Regions from separate parts of the Leisingera sp. ABD4_442 genome, predicted to be linked through region 3. Evidence: riboswitches for the same ligand, from Rfam matches in the RefSeq annotation. Region 3 holds a riboswitch; each other region holds the start of a gene.
What was found. A riboswitch is a leader RNA that binds a small molecule or an ion and turns the genes downstream of it on or off. The one in region 3 is predicted to bind thiamine pyrophosphate.

Region 1: linked by a shared signal. The riboswitch ahead of thiB (thiamine ABC transporter substrate binding subunit) and the one ahead of thiC (phosphomethylpyrimidine synthase ThiC) in region 3 are both predicted to bind thiamine pyrophosphate.
Region 2: linked by a shared signal. The riboswitch ahead of thiD (bifunctional hydroxymethylpyrimidine kinase/phosphomethylpyrimidine kinase) and the one ahead of thiC (phosphomethylpyrimidine synthase ThiC) in region 3 are both predicted to bind thiamine pyrophosphate.

Annotation. Positions count from the first base shown of each region.
Region 1 covers NZ_JBSWYB010000005.1:136,940-143,021, forward strand. The annotation lists gene ACXAHG_RS06480 (thiamine ABC transporter ATP-binding protein) at 1-543, opposite strand, end outside; gene ACXAHG_RS06485 (thiamine/thiamine pyrophosphate ABC transporter permease ThiP) at 530-2,086, opposite strand; gene thiB (thiamine ABC transporter substrate binding subunit) at 2,062-3,039, opposite strand; TPP riboswitch at 3,072-3,163, opposite strand; gene aroC (chorismate synthase) at 3,396-4,496, shown strand; gene ACXAHG_RS06500 (AAA family ATPase) at 4,583-5,737, shown strand; gene ACXAHG_RS06505 (MerR family transcriptional regulator) at 5,741-6,082, opposite strand, start outside.
Region 2 covers NZ_JBSWYB010000059.1:4,521-10,602, forward strand. The annotation lists gene ACXAHG_RS22625 (TenA family protein) at 1-541, opposite strand, end outside; gene ACXAHG_RS22630 (ABC transporter ATP-binding protein) at 541-1,266, opposite strand; gene tenA (thiaminase II) at 1,263-1,946, opposite strand; gene ACXAHG_RS22640 (ABC transporter substrate-binding protein) at 1,943-2,878, opposite strand; gene thiD (bifunctional hydroxymethylpyrimidine kinase/phosphomethylpyrimidine kinase) at 2,940-3,752, opposite strand; TPP riboswitch at 3,800-3,904, opposite strand; gene ACXAHG_RS22650 (AMP-binding protein) at 4,064-5,227, shown strand; gene ACXAHG_RS22655 (thiolase family protein) at 5,224-6,082, shown strand, end outside.
Region 3 covers NZ_JBSWYB010000036.1:7,180-13,261, reverse strand. The annotation lists gene bioA (adenosylmethionine--8-amino-7-oxononanoate transaminase) at 1-545, opposite strand, end outside; gene bioD (dethiobiotin synthase) at 542-1,183, opposite strand; gene ACXAHG_RS19565 (8-amino-7-oxononanoate synthase) at 1,180-2,319, opposite strand; gene bioB (biotin synthase BioB) at 2,319-3,296, opposite strand; TPP riboswitch at 3,511-3,639, shown strand; gene thiC (phosphomethylpyrimidine synthase ThiC) at 3,777-5,591, shown strand; gene ACXAHG_RS19550 (FAD-dependent oxidoreductase) at 5,588-6,082, shown strand, end outside.

The DNA of each region.
Region 1 (6,082 bases), on a different contig from region 3:
GGCGCCGCTTTCGCGCGCCAGCTCTGCCACCAGATCCAGCATTTCAGCCTTCAGCGCCGGGCCCAGCGCGGCAAAGGGCTCATCCAGCAGCAGAATGTCGCGCCCCTGCACCAGCACCCGCGCCAGCGCCACCCGGCTTTGCTGCCCGCCCGACAGCGCCGCAGGCTTGCGGGTGCCCATGCCGTCAAGCCCGACACGGGCCAGCGCGGCCTCTACCCGGCCCCACTCCGCCGCGTTCAGCCGCAGGTTCGCATGCAGCCCCAGGCCCACATTCTGCGCCACGGTCAGATGCGGGAACAGGTTGCCGTCCTGAAACAGCATCGCCACCGGCCGCTTGCCCGGCGCCTGGCGGGTCAGGTCCGTGCCATTCCACAAAATGCGCCCGCGGGTGACGGGGAGGAAACCGGCAATCGCCTCCACCAGCGTCGATTTCCCGGCACCGGAGGGTCCGATCACAGCCACGCAAGCGCCGCGCGCGATCGCCAGATCCGCTTCCACCGCGTAATCGCCATTCATGATCCGGCAGGTCTCAAGCCTCAGCATGCCAGCGCCCTCCGCGGTCCAAAATCCAGAACGCCCCCATCGACAGCAGCAGCAGCAGCAGTGCTGCCCCTGCCGCCGCCTCCATCCGGTAGGCCCCCATCAGCCGGTAGATTTGTAAGGGCAGCGTTGCGAACTCCGGATCAGCAAACAGCGCCACCACACCCAGATCCCCCATCGACAGGGCGGCGGCCAGTCCTGCGGCAAACCCGGTCTGCGCCCGCATTCGCGGCAGGTAGACCCGGCGCACAAACGCCCAGCCCTGCATGTCCAGCGACAGCGACAAGCGGCCATAGCGCCCCAGCACCTCCCGTGCACGCGGCACCAGAATGCGCATGGCAAAGGGCAGCGCCATCACCGCATTGACCAGCGCTGTCACCGGCAGCGCCAGCGCAAAAGGGTCCGCAATGGGGTAGACCAGGATGAACAGCCCGGTGCCGATCACCAGCGGCGAGGCCGCAAGCCCCAGGATACCCGACAGCTCGCTCATGCCGCTACGCCCGGCAGCAGCCGCAGCGGCCATCGGCAGGGCCAGCATCAGCAGAATCACGGTGCTGAGCGCGGCAACCAGAATGGAGTTGCCCGCCGCCTGCCAAACACCGCTGTTCAAATCTGTCAGCCCCTGCATCCCCGCCAGCACAATCGCCGCCAGCGGCAGCAGCAAAAACGCGGCAGACAGGGCAATCCAAAACCCATCCAGGCAGCGCGCAAATCCGCCCTGCCCGTCCCAGCGCCGCACCGCCCGGTCCAGGCCCGCGCCAAAGCCCTCACCCGCCGACACCCGCAGCGCCACCATCGCGGCGGCACCGGTCAGCAGCAGCTGCATACCCGACAGCAGCGCCGCGCGGCCCAGGTCAAAGTCAAAACGAAAGGCCTGATAGATGGCGAGTTCAATGGTCGTCGCCTTCGGCCCGCCGCCCAGGGTCAGCGCCACCGCAAAGCTCGACAGGCAAATGGCAAAGACAACCGCCAGCGCCCCCGGTGCCACCCGCCGCAGCATCGGCCCTTCCAGCAGCCGCCACATCGCCAGCGGCCCGGCATCCAGCTGCGCCGCCAGCCGGAAGCGTTCGGCGGGGATCTCCTGCCAGCCCTGCAGGATCAGCCGCGTCGCCAGCGGCAGATTGAAGAACACATGCGCCAGCACCACTCCGTGCAGCCCGTAGATCTGAACAGGCTCTAACCCTAGGGAAATCAGCACCTGGCTCAGCCAGCCCGCCCGGCCAAAGACCGCCAGCAGGCCCAGGATGGCCACAATAACAGGCAGAATGAAGGGCGCGCCCAACAACGCAATCAGCAGGCTCCGCCCCGGAAACCGCCGCCGCGCCAGCGCGCGGGCGACGGGAATGGCGAGGCCAACACTCAATAGCGCCGACAGGCTCGCCTGGGTCAGGGTGAACCGCAGCGCGGCCCAGTCGCTGGCGCCAAACCCGGTGCCGGCCTCAGCCCTGAGCGCAACAGCCCCCAGCGTCCCCAATATCAGCGCAGCCACCAAAAGGGCAGCGCTAATACCGGGAAAGGCGCTTACTGGCTGAGCGCGTCCAGCCATTCGCCCAGCGCCGCATCGCGCACCTCTGCCGCTTCAGCTTCACTCAGCAGCAGCGATTTTTCAGGCGCGATCAGGGTGCCGAATCCTTCCGGCAGGCCTGCCGCCGGGGTCACCGCCGGGTACATCCAGTTGGTGGTCGGGATGATCGACTGGAACGCGTCCGACACCATGAAGGCCAGGAACTGATCCGCCAGCTCCGGCTGATCGCTGTTCGCCAGCTTGCCGGCCACTTCCACCTGCATGTAATGCCCCTCGTCAAAGGCCGCCGCCGCCTTGGAGCCGTCTTCCTCGGCAATCAGGTGATAAGCGGGCGATGTGGTGTAGGAGAGCACCATGTCGGCCTCGCCTTCCAGGAACATGCCATAAGCCTCGGACCAGCCCTTGGTCACGGTCACGACGTTGTCAGAGAGCCCCTTCCAAATCTCCGGCGCCTCGTCGCCATAGGCGGCCTTGACCCACAGCAGCAGGCCCAGGCCGGGGGTCGAGGAGCGCGGATCCTGAATGACGATCTTGGTGTCGCTGGCGGCCAGCGCCTTGAAGTCCGCGGGCGCTGCGGCATCAGCGTTGTGCACAAAGGCGAAGTAGCCCCAGTCATAAGGCACAAAGGTCGCGTCGTTCCACTCCACCGGCAGCGCAAACTCGGCGCTGACCGAATGCTCTGCAAACAACCCGGTTTCTTTGGCCGCCGCGGTCAGGTTGGTATCCAGCCCCAGCACCACGTCCGCGTCCGACCGCGCGCCCTCCAGCTTGACCCGCGCCAAAAGCGCAGCACCGTCGCCCGCTCCAACCAGTTTCAGGTCGCAGCCGCACACTTCCTCAAACGCTTTCTCCACCGCAGGCCCCGGCCCCCAGTCGGAAACAAAGCTGTCATAGGTATAAACGACCAGTTCGGGCGTCTCGGCAAAGGCTGCCGAGGCGCCGAGCAGTCCCGCTGCAAATGCAAGATGTTTCATGCCATCCTCCTTTGCGGCTTTGGGCAAGGGTGGAGGCTGTCCAGTACCTTCCCTCCGCCGGTGTGATCCGGTTCAGGTTCAACGGGTGTCATCTCAGCGCCTGCGCGCACCCCGAGGTGGCGCGAACATTATGCCCCAGCCGCAGCAAAGACAAGCCAAAGCCCCGTCAGGACCTACGGTCCATGCAAACTGGACCGCTGCCCGCGCCGATCCCGTGTTCTTCTGGCAGAAAATATCCCGGGGGAGCCGCCCCAGGCGGCGGGGGCAGCGCCCCCTCTCGCCTTTGCCGCAGAGGAATCCGCTTGAGGCACAGGCCCCTGCCCGCTAAGCACGTCCCGCAAAGGAGACCGCGCCTCATGTCGATGAACAGCTTTGGACACCTCTTCCGCGTCACCACCTGGGGCGAAAGCCACGGGCCTGCGCTTGGCGCCACCGTCGACGGCTGCCCGCCGAACGTGCCGCTGGCGCCGGAAATGCTGCAGCAGTGGCTCGACAAGCGCCGTCCCGGCCAGAACAAGAACACCACCCAGCGCAATGAGCCGGACGCGGTCAAGATCCTGTCCGGCGTGTTCGACGGCATGACCACCGGCACGCCCGTACAGCTGATGATCGAGAACACCGACCAGCGGTCCAAGGATTACGGCGAGATTTCCCAGACCTTCCGCCCGGGCCACGCCGACATCACCTATTTCCAGAAATACGGCAACCGCGATTACCGCGGCGGCGGCCGCTCCTCCGCACGCGAGACCGCGGCGCGGGTGGCGGCCGGCGGTGTTGCACGTGAAGCAATCAAGGCGCTGGCGCCCGGGCTGGAGATCAAGGGCTACATGACCCGAATGGGCGAGCTGGAGATCGACCGCAGCCGGTTCGACTGGGACGCAATTGAGAAGAATGATTTCTGGATCCCCGACGCAGGCGCAGTGCAGGAATGGGAAGACTACCTGCAAGCCCTGCGCAAGGCGCATGACTCGGTCGGGGCAGTTGTTGAAGTTGTCGCGCGCAATGTCCCCGCAGGCATCGGCGCGCCGGTCTATGGCAAGCTGGACACCGACCTGGCCGCCGCGATGATGTCGATCAACGCTGTAAAAGGCGTGGAAATTGGCGAAGGCATGAATGCCGCGCGCCTCAAGGGCTCGGAAAACGCCGATGAGATCTTCATGGGCGAAAACGGACCCGAGTATTCCTCCAACCACGCCGGCGGCATCCTCGGCGGCATTTCCACCGGGCAGGATGTTGTGGTGCGCTTTGCGGTAAAGCCAACCTCCTCGATCCTCACTCCGCGCCAGTCGATCCGCAAGGACGGCTCCGCGACCGAGGTGATCACCAAGGGCCGCCACGACCCCTGCGTCGGCATCCGCGCGGTGCCAGTGGCAGAGGCGATGATGGCCTGCGTGATCCTGGACCACCTGCTGCTGCACCGCGGCCAGATCGGCGAAAACCAGGGCCATATCGGCTGAACAGTTGATGCCTGACGGGACCTGTTGCGAAGCGCTGCAAAACCAAGCAGGTTTTGCACAGCGCTTTTCACATCCGGTCCTTCGCCATGCTGATTACCCTGGCCATCTCCGGCTACCGCTCGATCCGCGATGCAACCCTGCCGCTGGAGCAGCTCACCGTGGTGAGCGGCGCCAACGGGGCAGGCAAATCCTCGCTCTACCGTTCGCTGCGGCTGCTGGCGGAGGTGGCCCAGGGCAGGGCCATCGCTTCACTGGCAGGTGAGGGCGGGCTGGAGTCGACACTGTGGGCCGGCCCGGAACACATCAGCGCCCGCATGAAGCGCGGCGAAGTTCCCGTTGAGGGCACTCGGCGCAAGGGAGCTGTGGCTCTAAAGCTGGGGTTTTCGGCAGAAGACTACGGATATGCGGTCGACCTTGGCCTGCCCGCGCCGGTGCCGCGGACGATGTTCGGCAACGATCCCGAAATCAAATCCGAAGCGCTTTGGGTCGGCGAAAGCCTGGGCCGCGCCAACAGCATTGCCGAGCGCCGCGGCGCGGTTGTGACGGGCCGGGACGGCAGCGGCCGGCGGGTGGAGCTGTCGCGCGACCTGCGTCCCTTTGACAGCATGATGACCCATGCCGCCGATCCGGTGCAGGCGCCGGAAATGCTGTCATTGCGCGAACGGATGCGTGGCTGGCGCTTCTATGACAGCCTGCGCACCGACCGGGACTCGCCCGCCCGCCGCCCCGCCGTCGGCAGCCGCACCCCGGCTTTGGCGGGGGACGGTGCGGATCTGGCTGCGGCGATTGCCACCCTGCGGGAAATCGGCGACGGGCCGGGTTTTGACGCAGCCATCGAAGATGCCTTCCCGGGCGCCAGCGTCGATGTCTCGCTTCAGGGCGGGCTGTTTGCGGTGGAGATGCAGCAGCACGGGCTCTTGCGGCCTTTGTCGGCGGCGGAGCTGTCGGACGGCACCCTGCGCTATGTGCTCTTGGCCACCGCGCTGCTGACCCCGCGCCCGCCCGAGCTGATGGTGCTGAACGAACCCGAAACCAGCCTGCACCCGGAGCTGATCGCGCCCTTGGCGCGGCTGATCAAACGCGCCAGCCGGGACAGCCAGATCATCGTGGTGTCCCACAACAGCCATCTGGCGCAGGAACTGGAGGACACCGGGGCATTGTCCGTGATCTTGCAAAAGGAATTCGGAGAGACCCGGATTGAGGATCTGGAGCCGCCGCGCTGGAGCTGGCCGAAGCGGTAGCGTTCAGATGTGATCGCCTGCGCATTGGCTGTGGTCGCCCAGGGCTGTCAGCACCTTGCAGCAGCCCCCGTGCCCGCCGTCGCAGAGATGGCTGATCCGCTCCAGCTCGGACGCCAGCTGCTCCAGCTTGCGGATCCGGTCCCGGACATTGGCCAGCTGGCTGCGGGCAATCCGGTCAGCCTCGGCGCAATCCTCGCCCAAGTGCCCGTCGAGCGCCATCAGCGATCTGATGTCCTCCAGCGGGAAGCCGAGGTCGCGGGCGTGTTTGATGAAACCCAATGCATCCATGCCGTCCTGCCCGTAGCGGCGCTGGTTGCCGGCATTGCGGCCCGGTTGCGGCAGCAG
Region 2 (6,082 bases), on a different contig from region 3:
AGGCTGCGTCCAGCTGTGCCCTGAGGTAGGCCACGACGCCTGCGAAGCTCTCGCCTGCGTGCAGGGTGATCCATTCGCCCAGCCAGAACGGCAGGTCCGCGGCCTGGTCCTCAACTGGGGCGGCCCAGTCCAGATAGATCCATTCAGCCACCACCAGGACCGCCAGCATGTTGGTATAGCTGCCGGACTGGCGGGCCTCGTCCATCAGGGCCTGGAAGGCGCGGGTTTCCGGTGCCGGCTGCTGGCCGCTGGTAGGCACGCCCAAGGCGTCGAGGCTGCGCAGAAAATAGGTGTTTTCCGGTCCGCAGATCAGGCCGAGGAACCGGGCGCCGGGCACCACGTCGGCCAGGCTGGGGCCATGGGCGACGGCAGCGGCCAGAAGGCGCACGAAGCCCTCGATAAAGAGGTAATCCTGCTGCAGGTAGCCGGCCATCTTGTCCCGGTCCAGTGAGCCATCGGCCAAGGCATAAGTGAAGGGATGGCGGGTCGCTGCGTGCCAATCGTCACGGCAGGCAGCGCGGAGCTGTTCGGTGATACTCATCAGTGGCCCTTTCTGAGAAGTGTGAGGAGACCCGCCTGCACCTTCATCACTTGCGGCGCGGCGGCGGGCCGGGGCAGGGGGATTTGCGGGGCGGGAACATCAGTTAGCCCCTGCACCGTCAGGATTTGGATTGAATGGCCCATGCGGGCGGCTTCGCCCGGGTCGTGGGTGACCAGCAGAACAGTACGGTCCTGCAGCAATTCGGCGGCAAGATCCTGCATGTCAGCCCTGGTTTGCGCATCCAGTGCAGAAAAGGGTTCGTCCAGCAGGATGACGGGTTTGTCTTCCATCAGGGTGCGCGCAAGCGCCACCCGCTGGCGCTGGCCACCGGACAACGCGGCAGGTTTCTTGTGCGCATGGTCTGTCAGCTGCACCCGTTCTAGCAGATGCTGCAAACGGGCAGGGTCGCCCTTGCCGCCGCGCAGCCTGGCGCCGAGAGCGATATTCCGGGTGACGGTGGCCCAGGGCAGCAGCAGGTCGCTTTGTGCCATGTAGGCCACGCGCGGGGCGGGATCGGAGCCGTCCGACGCAGAGATCGTGCCGTTAAAGTCCGCCCCTGTCTGCAGCCCGGCGATCAGCCGGAGCAGGGTTGTCTTTCCGGTGCCCGAGCCGCCCAGAAGGCAGGTCCACTGTCCGGCGGGCAGATCCAGTTTCAGCGGCGCAAACAGCCGTGCGCCGCCGATGCTGGCACTGCCCGCAACAGTGATCCCGGGCGCCGGTGTCATGGCTCCAGGCCCATCTGCCAGAACCCGGCCTCAAGTTCTGTGGCAGTGGAGAATGCCCGGCACAGGGACTGCCAGACCGGCAGCTGGTCATAGCTTGCCCCTAGCCGCCGTTCCAGGGCGCTGTCCAGCAGGACGCCGGTATCGAGGCAAACCTGCTGGTACTCCGCCCCGGCATAGGTGCAGATCCAGGCGCTGTAGGTATCGCTGGTTGCTTCCTGAGACAGCCGTGCGCCGATTTCACCGTACCCCATGACACAGGGGGCAAGTGCTGCCAGCAGGGTCAGGAAATCGCCGGAGTAGCCCGCCTCCAGCACATAGCGGGTATAGGCCAGGTTGCCGGGGCGTTCGGGGGTGGCGAACAGTTCCTCCTGCGGGATGCCTGCCTCTGCACAGATGCTGATATGCAGCTTCATCTCCTCGCTGATCAGCGCGTTGACTGTGGCCGAGGCGGCCAGCATTTCCGCGTGGGTTTCGGCCTTGACCACCGCCAGCGCCCAGGCGCGGGAGAAGTGGACCAGGAACACGTAGTCCTGACGCAGGTAGTGCAGGAAGGCTTCGCGCGGGAGCGAACCGTCGCGCAGGCCTTCGACAAAGGCATGGCGGGTGTAGTCGCGCCACAGATCGCCAGCCGCCGCCCGCATCAGCCCGAAAGCGCGGCCATAATCCGGAGCCGCGCTCATTTCGCGGTCACGTCGATGGTGATGGCCTCCACCGCATTGGTGCTGCTGATCATGCCTTTTTCTTGAAGGAACGCCTCGAACCGTTCATAGCGGCCGGCGTCAAACCCGGCCGGGCGCAGCGCAAAGCGGGGCAGGGTGTCGGCCCAGGCGCGGGCGTTCAGTTCATCTTGCAGTTCAGGTGACGTGCCCGAGAAGATTTCCCAGCTTTTCTGCGGGTTGTTGACGATGAACTGGGTGGCCTTTTCGGTTGCAGCCAGGAAGCGCTCGACCTTGCCTGCGTCCATGGTTTCGGGATTGGCAACATAGATCAGCTCGTCATAGGAGGGCACGCCTTCCTCCTCAATATAAAAGCAGGTGCCGGGGCGGCCCTCGATGTCCATCTGGTTCAGCTCGAAGTTACGGTACGCCCCGATCACCGCATCGACTTGGCCGCTCATCAGCGAAGGCGACAGGGAGAAGTTCACGTTGATCATCTCGACGTCGTCCAGGGCAACGCCGTGCTTGCCCAGAACCGTTCCCAGGACAGCCTCTTCGACCCCGGCAACAGAGAAGCCGATCTTCTTGCCCTTCAGGTCGGCGGGGGATTTGATCGGGCCGTCCTCAAGGACAAGCAGGCAGTTGAGCGGGGTGGCAACCAGGGTCCCAACCCTTTTCAGCGGCAGGCCCTCGTGGATCTGAAGATGCAGTTGCGGCTGATAGGAAACCGCCAGATCCGCCTGGCCGGCGGCCACCAGGCGCGGCGGGGCAGAGGGGTCTGCAGGCGGCACGATCTCCACCTCCAAACCCTGTTCGGCAAAATACCCCTGTTCCTGCGCTACGATGACCGGCCCGTGATCGGGGTTGATGAACCAGTCCAAAAGCAGGGTCATCTTGTCCTGGGCTGCGGCGGGGGTAGCGGCCAGAAGGGCCAGTACGGTTGCAAGTCTTTTCATGGAAGGCGTTTCCTTTGTGTTCACATTCGGGGGGCGAAGGGTGTTTGGCCGGCCGGATCTGTCAGCGGCAAGCGGCAGGCCATTGGCGGTGGAAGTGGTGGACAGGGCCGTGGCCTTGGCCCACCCCAAGCCCGTCAGCGGCAGCAATTGCACCTTGAAGGTAGGCGTGGGCTTCGGTGGCGGCCTGGGCCAGCGTTAGGCCTTTGGCAAGGCCCGCGGTAATGGCAGAGGACAGGGTGCAGCCGGTGCCGTGGGTGTTGGCCGTCAGCAGGCGCGGGGCGGTGAATTCGGCGATGACACCGTCAGCCGAGATCAGAAAATCATGGCAGGTGCTGCCGGTGCTGTGGCCGCCTTTCATCAGGACAGCCTTGGCGCCCGTGCGGCAAAGAGCCAGCCCCTGCGCGGCCATCCTGTCCGGATTGTCTGCGGGTGCCTCGTTCAGAAGGGTTGCGGCCTCCGGCAGGTTGGGGGTCAGCAAGTTTGCGCGCGGCAGCAATTCCCGGCGCAGCGTGTCCACGGCTTCCTGCGCCAGCAGGGCGTCGCCGGATTTTGCCACCATTACCGGGTCCAGGACAACCGGGCCAGGGTAGTCTGCGATAGCTGTGGCGACGGTTTCGATGATCTGCGGCGTGGCCAGCATACCGATCTTGATGGCCCGCACATCCAGATCGCTGAGAACCGCATCGATCTGTGCGGCGACCACATCCAGCGGGATCCCGTGCACCGCCGTGACCTGGCGGGTGTTCTGGGCGGTAACTGCGGTGATGACGCTGGCGCCGTACACCCCCAGCGCCGACATGGCCTTGAGATCCGCTTGGATCCCGGCGCCGCCGCCGCTGTCGGATCCTGCAATAGTCAACGCAATATGGGCCATTGGCACCCCCCCCAAAAAAATTAAGGGCACCGCATACGGAATACGTCTTCAGGTTTGAGACCGTTCCCTACGCCGGTATTGCCCGGATCAGGTTCGATGGGTTAGCGCATCAGCGCCTCTCAGCCCCAAACGGGGCACCCCAACGGTTGCAGGCTGGATAACAAGGCTGCTGCATTCCGTCAACGCCGCGCAGGGATGGCGCCGTTTTTTCCAGCCGCACCGCTGGTCATTGGGTGAAAAATTCAGTTGGATGGCACCGTCCCGGCTGCAGGCCGCCGGGCAGGAGAAGGCCAGAAAGGAAGCGCGCTGCCGTGGCAGGAGATGAGGATTGTTTTCAAGTTGCGCCATCTGCACGCGTCCTGACGCCAGAGGCTGCGGGTGTTGAAGTGCTGTTGAGGTGCATCGGCCGCAAAATACCGTTCCGGGCAGGGCCGCAGGCTTCCAGGCCGCTGCAGGACGGGCCGGGCGAAAAGCAGCGGGTCTATTGCGAAAGCTCCGGCTCGACTGGAGCGCCAAAGCTGATCCGCCGCCGCCCGGCCAGCTGGCGCGCCAGCTTTGCTGTCAATGCGCGGCTGCTGGCGGCAGGGCCGCAGGATGTCTATGCCGTGCTTGGGCATCTGGGGCATTCGCTCAGCCTGTATGCGGCAGTGGAAGCGTTGCATCAGGGGTGCGGGCTGGCGGTTTTGTCCAGGCAAAGCCTAGTGCAGCAGGCCGCCGCGGTCCGGCAATTCGGGGTGACAGTGCTATATGCGACGCCCAGCCAGCTGCGCCTGCTGACCGGCGCAGCCAAGGGCGTTTTCGAAGGCGTCAGGCATGTGATGTGCGGCGGTGGCAAGCTCGATGAGGCCCTGCGCAATGCCCTGGCGGACCGGTTTCCGGGGGCGCAGGTGCTGGAGTTCTTTGGCGCGTCCGAGACCAGTTTCATCTCTGTATCAGATGGCAGCACGCCGCCAGGATCGGTGGGCAAGGCCTATCCCGGGGTTGAAGTGCGGATTGGCGGTGGCGGCGCGCCGGGGGAGGCCGGGGAGATCTGGGTGAGAAGCCCGTATCTGTTTGAAGGCTATGAAGGAGGCAGCAGCGATCTGACGGCCTGGGACGATGGGTTCCTGTCAATCGGGGAAATCGGGGTGCTGGATGCTGGCGGATACTTGTACCTGCGGGGGCGGCGCAGCCGTATGGTGACGGTCGCGGACCAGAACGTTTTTCCTGAGGCGGTCGAGGCAGTTCTGCTGGCGGAACCCGGTGTTGCTGCTGCGGCGGTGCTGGCGCTGGAAGATCCGCTGCGCGGGCACCGGATCGTGGCGGTGGTGCAGGGCGGCGGCAGCGGGGCCGCACTGCGCAAGGCCTGCCGGGCTGCCTTGGGAGACGCTGCTGTGCCGCGGGAAATCCGCAAGACAGACAGGATGCCGCTGCTGCCGGCCGGGAAGCCGGACCTGCAGCGTCTTGCCCGGATGTGGCAGGAGGGGGTGCTGTGAGCCGGAGTTTTATAATCGCTGCCTGCCGCAGCGCGGTTGCGCCGCGCAATGGCGCTTTCAGGGCCTGTCTGCCGCATGATTTGGCGGCGCCTGTGATCAAGGATGTGCTGGCCAGGGCAGGCCTGGCACCGGAGCAGGCAGGCGAGCTGGTGCTGGCAAATGCCCTGGGAGCGGGGGGCAATCCTGCCCGTATTGCCGCCCTGGCAGCGGGGCTGCCGGAGCGTGTTGCGGGCCTGAGCCTGGACCGGCAATGCGCGGGCGGGCTGGATGCGGTGATCCTTGGCGATGCGATGATCCGTGCTGGGCTGCATGATGTGGTGATTGCCGGCGGTGCCGAAAGCTATTCCCGCCGCCCGGTCCGGATGCACACCTTTGCCGATGGCCGCCCGCCAGAGGCCTATGATCAGGCGCTCTTTACCCCCTGGCCGGACCGCGACCCTGGCATGGCGGAAGCGGCAGAGGCGCTGGCGCAGCAGCTGAAAATCAGCCGCGATGACCAGGACGCCTGGGCGCAGGACAGCCATGCCAAGGCCCTGTCTGCAAGACCGCGGCTGGCAGCAGAGATCACCCCGGTTGCAGGTCTTGGCCAGGATAGTTTCAGCCGGGCACTGGCACCCCGGCTGTGCGCGCGGGCCCGGCCGGTTTGCGGCAGCATCACTGCAGCGAACATGGCCGTTGCTGCGGATGCCGCGGGGTTTGTGCTGATGGTTTCGGAAAAGATCGCCCGGCGGCATCCGGGTCCCGCTGCAGCTGTGCTGGCTGGTGCCACCCTGGGCGCGGATCCAACGCAGCCGGGTCTCGCACCGGTCCCCGCTGTGGCTGCGGTGCTTGGTCAGGCTGATTTGACGCCGCGCG
Region 3 (6,082 bases):
GGGCGGGAGACGAAATGCTGCACGCTCAGCGCGCCCTGGAACAGGTGGTGCATGCCGGTGTCCGGGTCGCAGACGCTCATCGCCTTCCAGGTATCTCCGTGATAGCCAGAGCGGATGGTGGCAAACTCCTTGCGGTCCGGCTGGCCGATAGCATGCTGGTACTGCACCGCCATCTTCATCGCCACCTCGACCGAGACAGACCCGCTGTCGCAGTAGAAGATGCGGGTGAGGCCTTCAGGTGTGATCTCCAAGAGTTTGCGGCCCAGGTCGATGGCCGGATCATGGGTCAGCCCGCCGAACATCACATGCGGCAGGGTGTCGAGCTGGTCATGAATGGCTTTGGTGATCGCTGGGTTTTTATGTCCATGCATCATGCACCACCAGGACGACATGGCGTCGATCAGCCGGGTTCCGTCGTCCAGCGTGATATAAACCCCCTCGCTTTCCTTCACCACAAAGGTGGGCCCGGGCTTGGCAACATTGGTGTAGGGGTGCCAAAGGTGCTGCTGGTCAAACTCCAGCTGGGTGAGGTCTGCCGCGCTCATGCCGTCTCACCTTTGGCCAGCGCCTCCTCGATCAGGTCCACCCGGATGCTGGCCTGAAAGGCCACCGCCAGCGCGTCGGAGGTCAGCTCCACTAGCACCGGCAGCCGCCCCAGATGCGCCACTTGGCCGAACTGGCAGATGGTTTCCTCCACCGCCGGTTCCGCGTCGCCGATGAAAGCAACGCCCACAACGGTGCAGCCCGCATCCCGAAGCGCTTTCAGCGACAGCAGCGTGTGGTTGATCGTCCCCAGCTGCGTCCGCGCACACAGGATCACCGGCGCTCGCCAGCGGGCGACGAGGTCGAGATACAGCATCTCACGGTTCAGAGGCACCATCAGCCCGCCTGCCCCCTCGGCCACCAGCACGCCATCGACTTTAGGCAAAGACAGCGCATCCGGGTCGATCTCCAAACCCTCGGCCTCCGCCGACAGATGCGGCGAGGCGGGCAGCTGCAGTAGGTAGCCCTCCGGCAATGCCCGACGGCCCGACAGGCGGGCCACTGTCTGGCTGTCGGTCTCCTCTTCCAGGCCCGATTGCACCGGCTTCCAATAAGCTGCGCCCAGCGCCTGCACCAGGCCGGCGGAAAAGATGGTCTTGCCAATGCCGGTGTCGGTTCCGGTGACAATCAGCGCGCTCATGCTGCACTCTCCATTTCCCGGGCGAGGTCTTCAAACATCCGGGTGATGACCCCTGCCGCCGTATTCAAAGTGATCGACAACCGCAGCCGCGAAGTGCCGCGGGGCACCGTCGGCGGGCGGATGCCGCGGATGTCATAGCCGCGGGCCTGCATCGCAGCGGCCAGCGCCATGGTGCGTTTGTCGTCGCCAATCACCACCGGCAGGATCTGGCTTTGAACCCCCTCCAGCCCGCAAAGGCGCTTGGCCTCGCCTTGGGCATGGGTGATCCCCTGCCAAGCCTGTTCCCGACGGCCCGGGTTCTGCTGAAGTTCCTGCAAGGCCGCCCGCACCAGTGCCGCGTTCAGCGGCGACGGGGCAGTGGCAAAGATAAACCCGCGGGCCTTGTTGATCAGCGTCTCGATCAGCACCCGCTGACCGCAGATCAGCGCGCCCGAGGCGCCCAGCGCCTTGCCGCAGGTGTGTAAGGAAAGGACGTTGGGGCGGTGGGCGATGCCTTGCGCCAGTCCGCGACCCAGATCGCCGAACACACCCGTCGAATGGGCCTCGTCCACCACCAGAACAGCACCGGTGACATCCGCCAGCGCAATAAGCGTCTCCAGCGGGGCGAGGTCTCCATCCATCGAATAGACCGCCTCAACCGCGATCCAGACCTGGCCTGCGCCGCCTGACGAGCGCCAGTCCTTCAGCACCCGCGCAGCGTCTTCCGCATCGCCATGGGCAAAACTGCGCGTCTCAGCCCGGCCCAGCCGCATCCCGTCATGGGTGCTGGCATGGATCAGCGCGTCATACAGCACCAGGTCGCCCTGCTGCGGCAGGGTGGAGAAGATCGCCTGATTAGCGTTGAAGCCGCCGCCCATGAACAGTGCCGCCTCAGTGCCGAAGAACTCCGCAGCCTCCGTCTCCAGCAGCTGGTGTTCCGCGTCATTGCCGCGCAAGAGGCGCGAGCCGCCTGCCCCAACCGGCACCCCGCGGGCCAGCGCATCGGCAGCGGCGGCACGCAGCACATCGCTGCCTGCCAGCCCGAGATAGTCATTGGAGGCAAAGTCATAACCGTCCCGCGGCATCAGCTGCCGGTAGCGCCCGCGCGAGCGCAGCGCTTCCAGCGATTTCTCATGCCTCGGAAAGGCGCTTGCCATCAGCGGCTGCCGTCGCAGCCTGCCGCCATCGCGGTGATGCCCAGACGGTCGAAGAGCTGCTGGTCCTTGTCCTCTTCCGGGTTGTCCGCGGTCAGCAGCGTGTCGCCCACAAAGATCGAGTTGGCACCGGCAAAGAAGCACATTGCTTGCATCTCGTCCGACATGTCGGTGCGGCCTGCGGACAGGCGCACATGCGATTTCGGCATCAGGATGCGGGCCAGCGCCACGGAGCGGACGAATTCGATCGGATCCAGTTTTTCGACATCGGCCAGCGGCGTGTCGGCAATCGGGATCAGCATGTTCACCGGCACCGAATCCGGATGCTCCTCCAGCGTTGCCAGTGCCAGCATCATGTCGATGCGGTCCAGCTGCTGCTCGCCCATGCCGACGATGCCGCCCGAGCACACCTTGATGCCTGCCTCGCGCACCCGGTTCAGGGTGTCGATACGGTCGGCAAAGGTGCGGGTGGTGATGATCTCAGAGTAGTAGCGCTCGGAGGTGTCGATGTTGTGGTTGTAGTAATCGAGACCGGCATCCCGCAGGCGGAACACCTGCTCTTCGTCCAACATGCCAAGGGTCATGCAGGTTTCCATGCCAAGATCCTTTACCCCCTGCACCATCGCCTCCAGCGCGGCCATGTCGCGGTCCTTGGGCGAGCGCCAGGCGGCGCCCATGCAGTAGCGGGTCGCGCCGCCTTCCTTGGCTTTCTTGGCCTCGGCGATCACCCGCTGCACTTCGATCAGCTTGGACGCCTGCAGCTGGGCGCCGTTCCTCGCCGACTGGGAGCAATAGGCGCAATCCTCGGCGCAGCCGCCGGTTTTGATGCTGAGGAGCTTGGATTTCTGCACCTGGTTGGGGTCGAAATACTGCCGGTGCACGCTGTGCGCCTGGAACAGCAAGTCCATGAAAGGCTTGTTGTAAATCGCTTCCGCTTCCTCGCGGGTCCAGTCGGTGCGGATGGGTGCAGCGTCCAGCATGCTGTCTCCTGTTCTCGTATACCTGACGGCCATGCGCGGATGGCGTTGCGGCGTTTTATAGATAATTTCAATGCCGCCGATCAAGCGCCAAAGCCGCGCTGCAGCGATTTGCCTCAATTCGGCACCGGTATCGCCCGCAGAGCGCTGATACTAATAAAGAAAAATAATCTACAAAATTTTCAGTTGACGGAAGGCCCGCGCCTCCCCTACCCCTAAAGCCACGCAGGGGAGTCCCGCCTAAGGGACTGAGAGGCGTCATGGTGCGGGGCATCCCGGACCGGCGGTGCGACCCTTTGAACCTGACCCAGTTGATACTGGCGTAGGAAGCAAGAAGCATCGCACGGCGCCCCGGCGGCAAGCGGTGTTTCGGACAGGCAGCATGCGTGCACCGGCCGTACACCGGCTGTACACCCCCCTGCCCGTTTTCCTCCGTCCCGGCTCAATTGGTGTTTTTGAACCGAAGGCCCGGAGGAACACCAGATGAACGTCCCCAACCCCAAGATCACCACCGGCGCATTGCCCGCATCGCGCAAGATCTACGTCAGCGGCGAGGTCCATGAGGACATCCGCGTGCCGATGCGCGAGATCGCCACCCACCCCACCGCGGGCGAGGCGCCGCTGCCGGTCTATGACAGTTCCGGCCCCTACACCGACCCGGACGTGCTGACCGATATCCGCCAGGGGCTGCCCGCCCTGCGCCGCCAGTGGACCCTCGCCCGCGGCGACGTCGAGAGCTATCAGGGCCGCGATGTGAAGCCCGAGGACAACGGCTTTGTCGAGGGCGACCGGCTGGTGCCGGAGTTCCCGGTGAAACCTGCGCCGTTGCGCGGCAAGGACGGCAAGGCGCCAACCCAGCTGGCCTATGCACGGGCAGGCATCGTCACCCCGGAGATGGAATACGTCGCGATCCGCGAAAACCAGCTGCGCGAGCTGTCGCCCTGCCATGCAAACCGCGACGGCAATGACTTTGGCGCCAACATCCCGGACTACGTGACGCCGGAATTCGTGCGCCAGGAAATTGCCGCGGGCCGCGCCATCATCCCGGCCAACATCAACCATCCGGAAATCGAGCCGATGATCATCGGCCGCAATTTCAAGGTGAAGATCAACGCCAATATGGGCACCTCTGCCGTCACCTCCTCGATGGAGGAAGAGGTGGACAAACTGGTCTGGGCGATCCGCTGGGGCGCCGACACGGTGATGGATCTGTCCACGGGCCGCAACATTCACAACACCCGAGAATGGATCGTGCGCAATTCGCCGGTGCCGATCGGCACCGTGCCGATCTACCAGGCGCTGGAGAAGGTGAACGGCATTGCCGAGGATCTGACCTGGGAAGTGTTCCGCGACACGCTGATTGAGCAGGCGGAACAGGGCGTCGATTATTTCACCATCCATGCGGGCGTACGGCTGCACATGGTGCCGATGACGGTGAACCGGGTGACGGGGATTGTTTCACGCGGCGGCTCGATCATGGCGAAGTGGTGCCTGCATCACCACAAGGAGAGCTTCCTCTACGAGCATTTCGAGGAAATCTGCGACATCTGCCGCCAGTATGACGTCTCCTTCTCGCTTGGCGACGGGCTGCGCCCCGGCTCCATCGCGGACGCCAATGACGAGGCGCAGTTTGCCGAGCTGGAAACCCTCGGTGAACTGACCAAGACTGCCTGGGCCAAGGACTGCCAGGTGATGATCGAAGGGCCGGGCCATGTCGCCATGCACAAGATCAAGGAGAACATGGACAAGCAGCTGGAGTGCTGCCACGAGGCGCCGTTCTACACGCTGGGGCCGCTGACCACTGACATCGCGCCGGGCTATGACCACATCACCAGCGGTATCGGTGCGGCGATGATCGGCTGGTTCGGCTGCGCGATGTTGTGTTACGTGACGCCGAAGGAGCACCTGGGCCTGCCCGACCGGGACGACGTGAAGACCGGTGTGATCACCTACAAGATCGCCGCCCATGCTGCCGACCTCGCCAAGGGTCTGCCGGGCGCCCAGCGCCGCGACGATGCGCTGAGCCGGGCGCGCTTCGAGTTCCGCTGGGAGGACCAGTTCAACCTGTCGCTGGACCCGGACACCGCGCGCGAGTTCCACGACCAGACCCTGCCGAAACAAGCCCACAAGGTCGCGCATTTCTGCTCCATGTGCGGGCCGAAGTTCTGCTCGATGCGGATTTCGCACGACATCCGCTCCGAGGCGCAGAAAGAAGGTATGGAGGCGATGGCCGCTAAGTTCCGCGAGGGCGGCGAGCTGTATGTGCCTGCCGCCGAGGCTGCGGAGCCCGCGGAATGATCACCATCGCAGGCGCGGGCCTTGCCGGTCTCGCCTGCGCCTATGAACTGGCGCAGCGCGGGGCGGCAGTCACCGTCTATGAGCGGGGCGAAGCACCCGGAGCCGGCAGCGTTGCGCGTTTTGCGGGCGGTATGCTGGCGCCCTGGTGCGAACGCGAAAGCGCCGAGGAAGAGGTGATCACCCTCGGCAGCCGCGCCTTCGGCTGGTGGGCCAAGGTCACGGCCGTGCACAGGCGCGGCACGCTGGTGGTGGCGCCTGCCCGCGACCGGGCGGAGCTGACCCGCTTTGCCCGCCGCACCCGCGGCCACCGGGGCGTGAAGGGGGCAGAGATCGGCGCGCTGGAGCCGGCACTGGCGGGGCGGTTTGCGCAGGGGCTGTTCTTTAAGGGCGAGGCGCATCTGGACCCGCGGCGGGCGCTGCGGGACCTGAGCGCCAAGGTGCAGGAACTGGGGGTCAAGATCCGCTATGGCGCCCCCGCCCCGGGCCGGGTC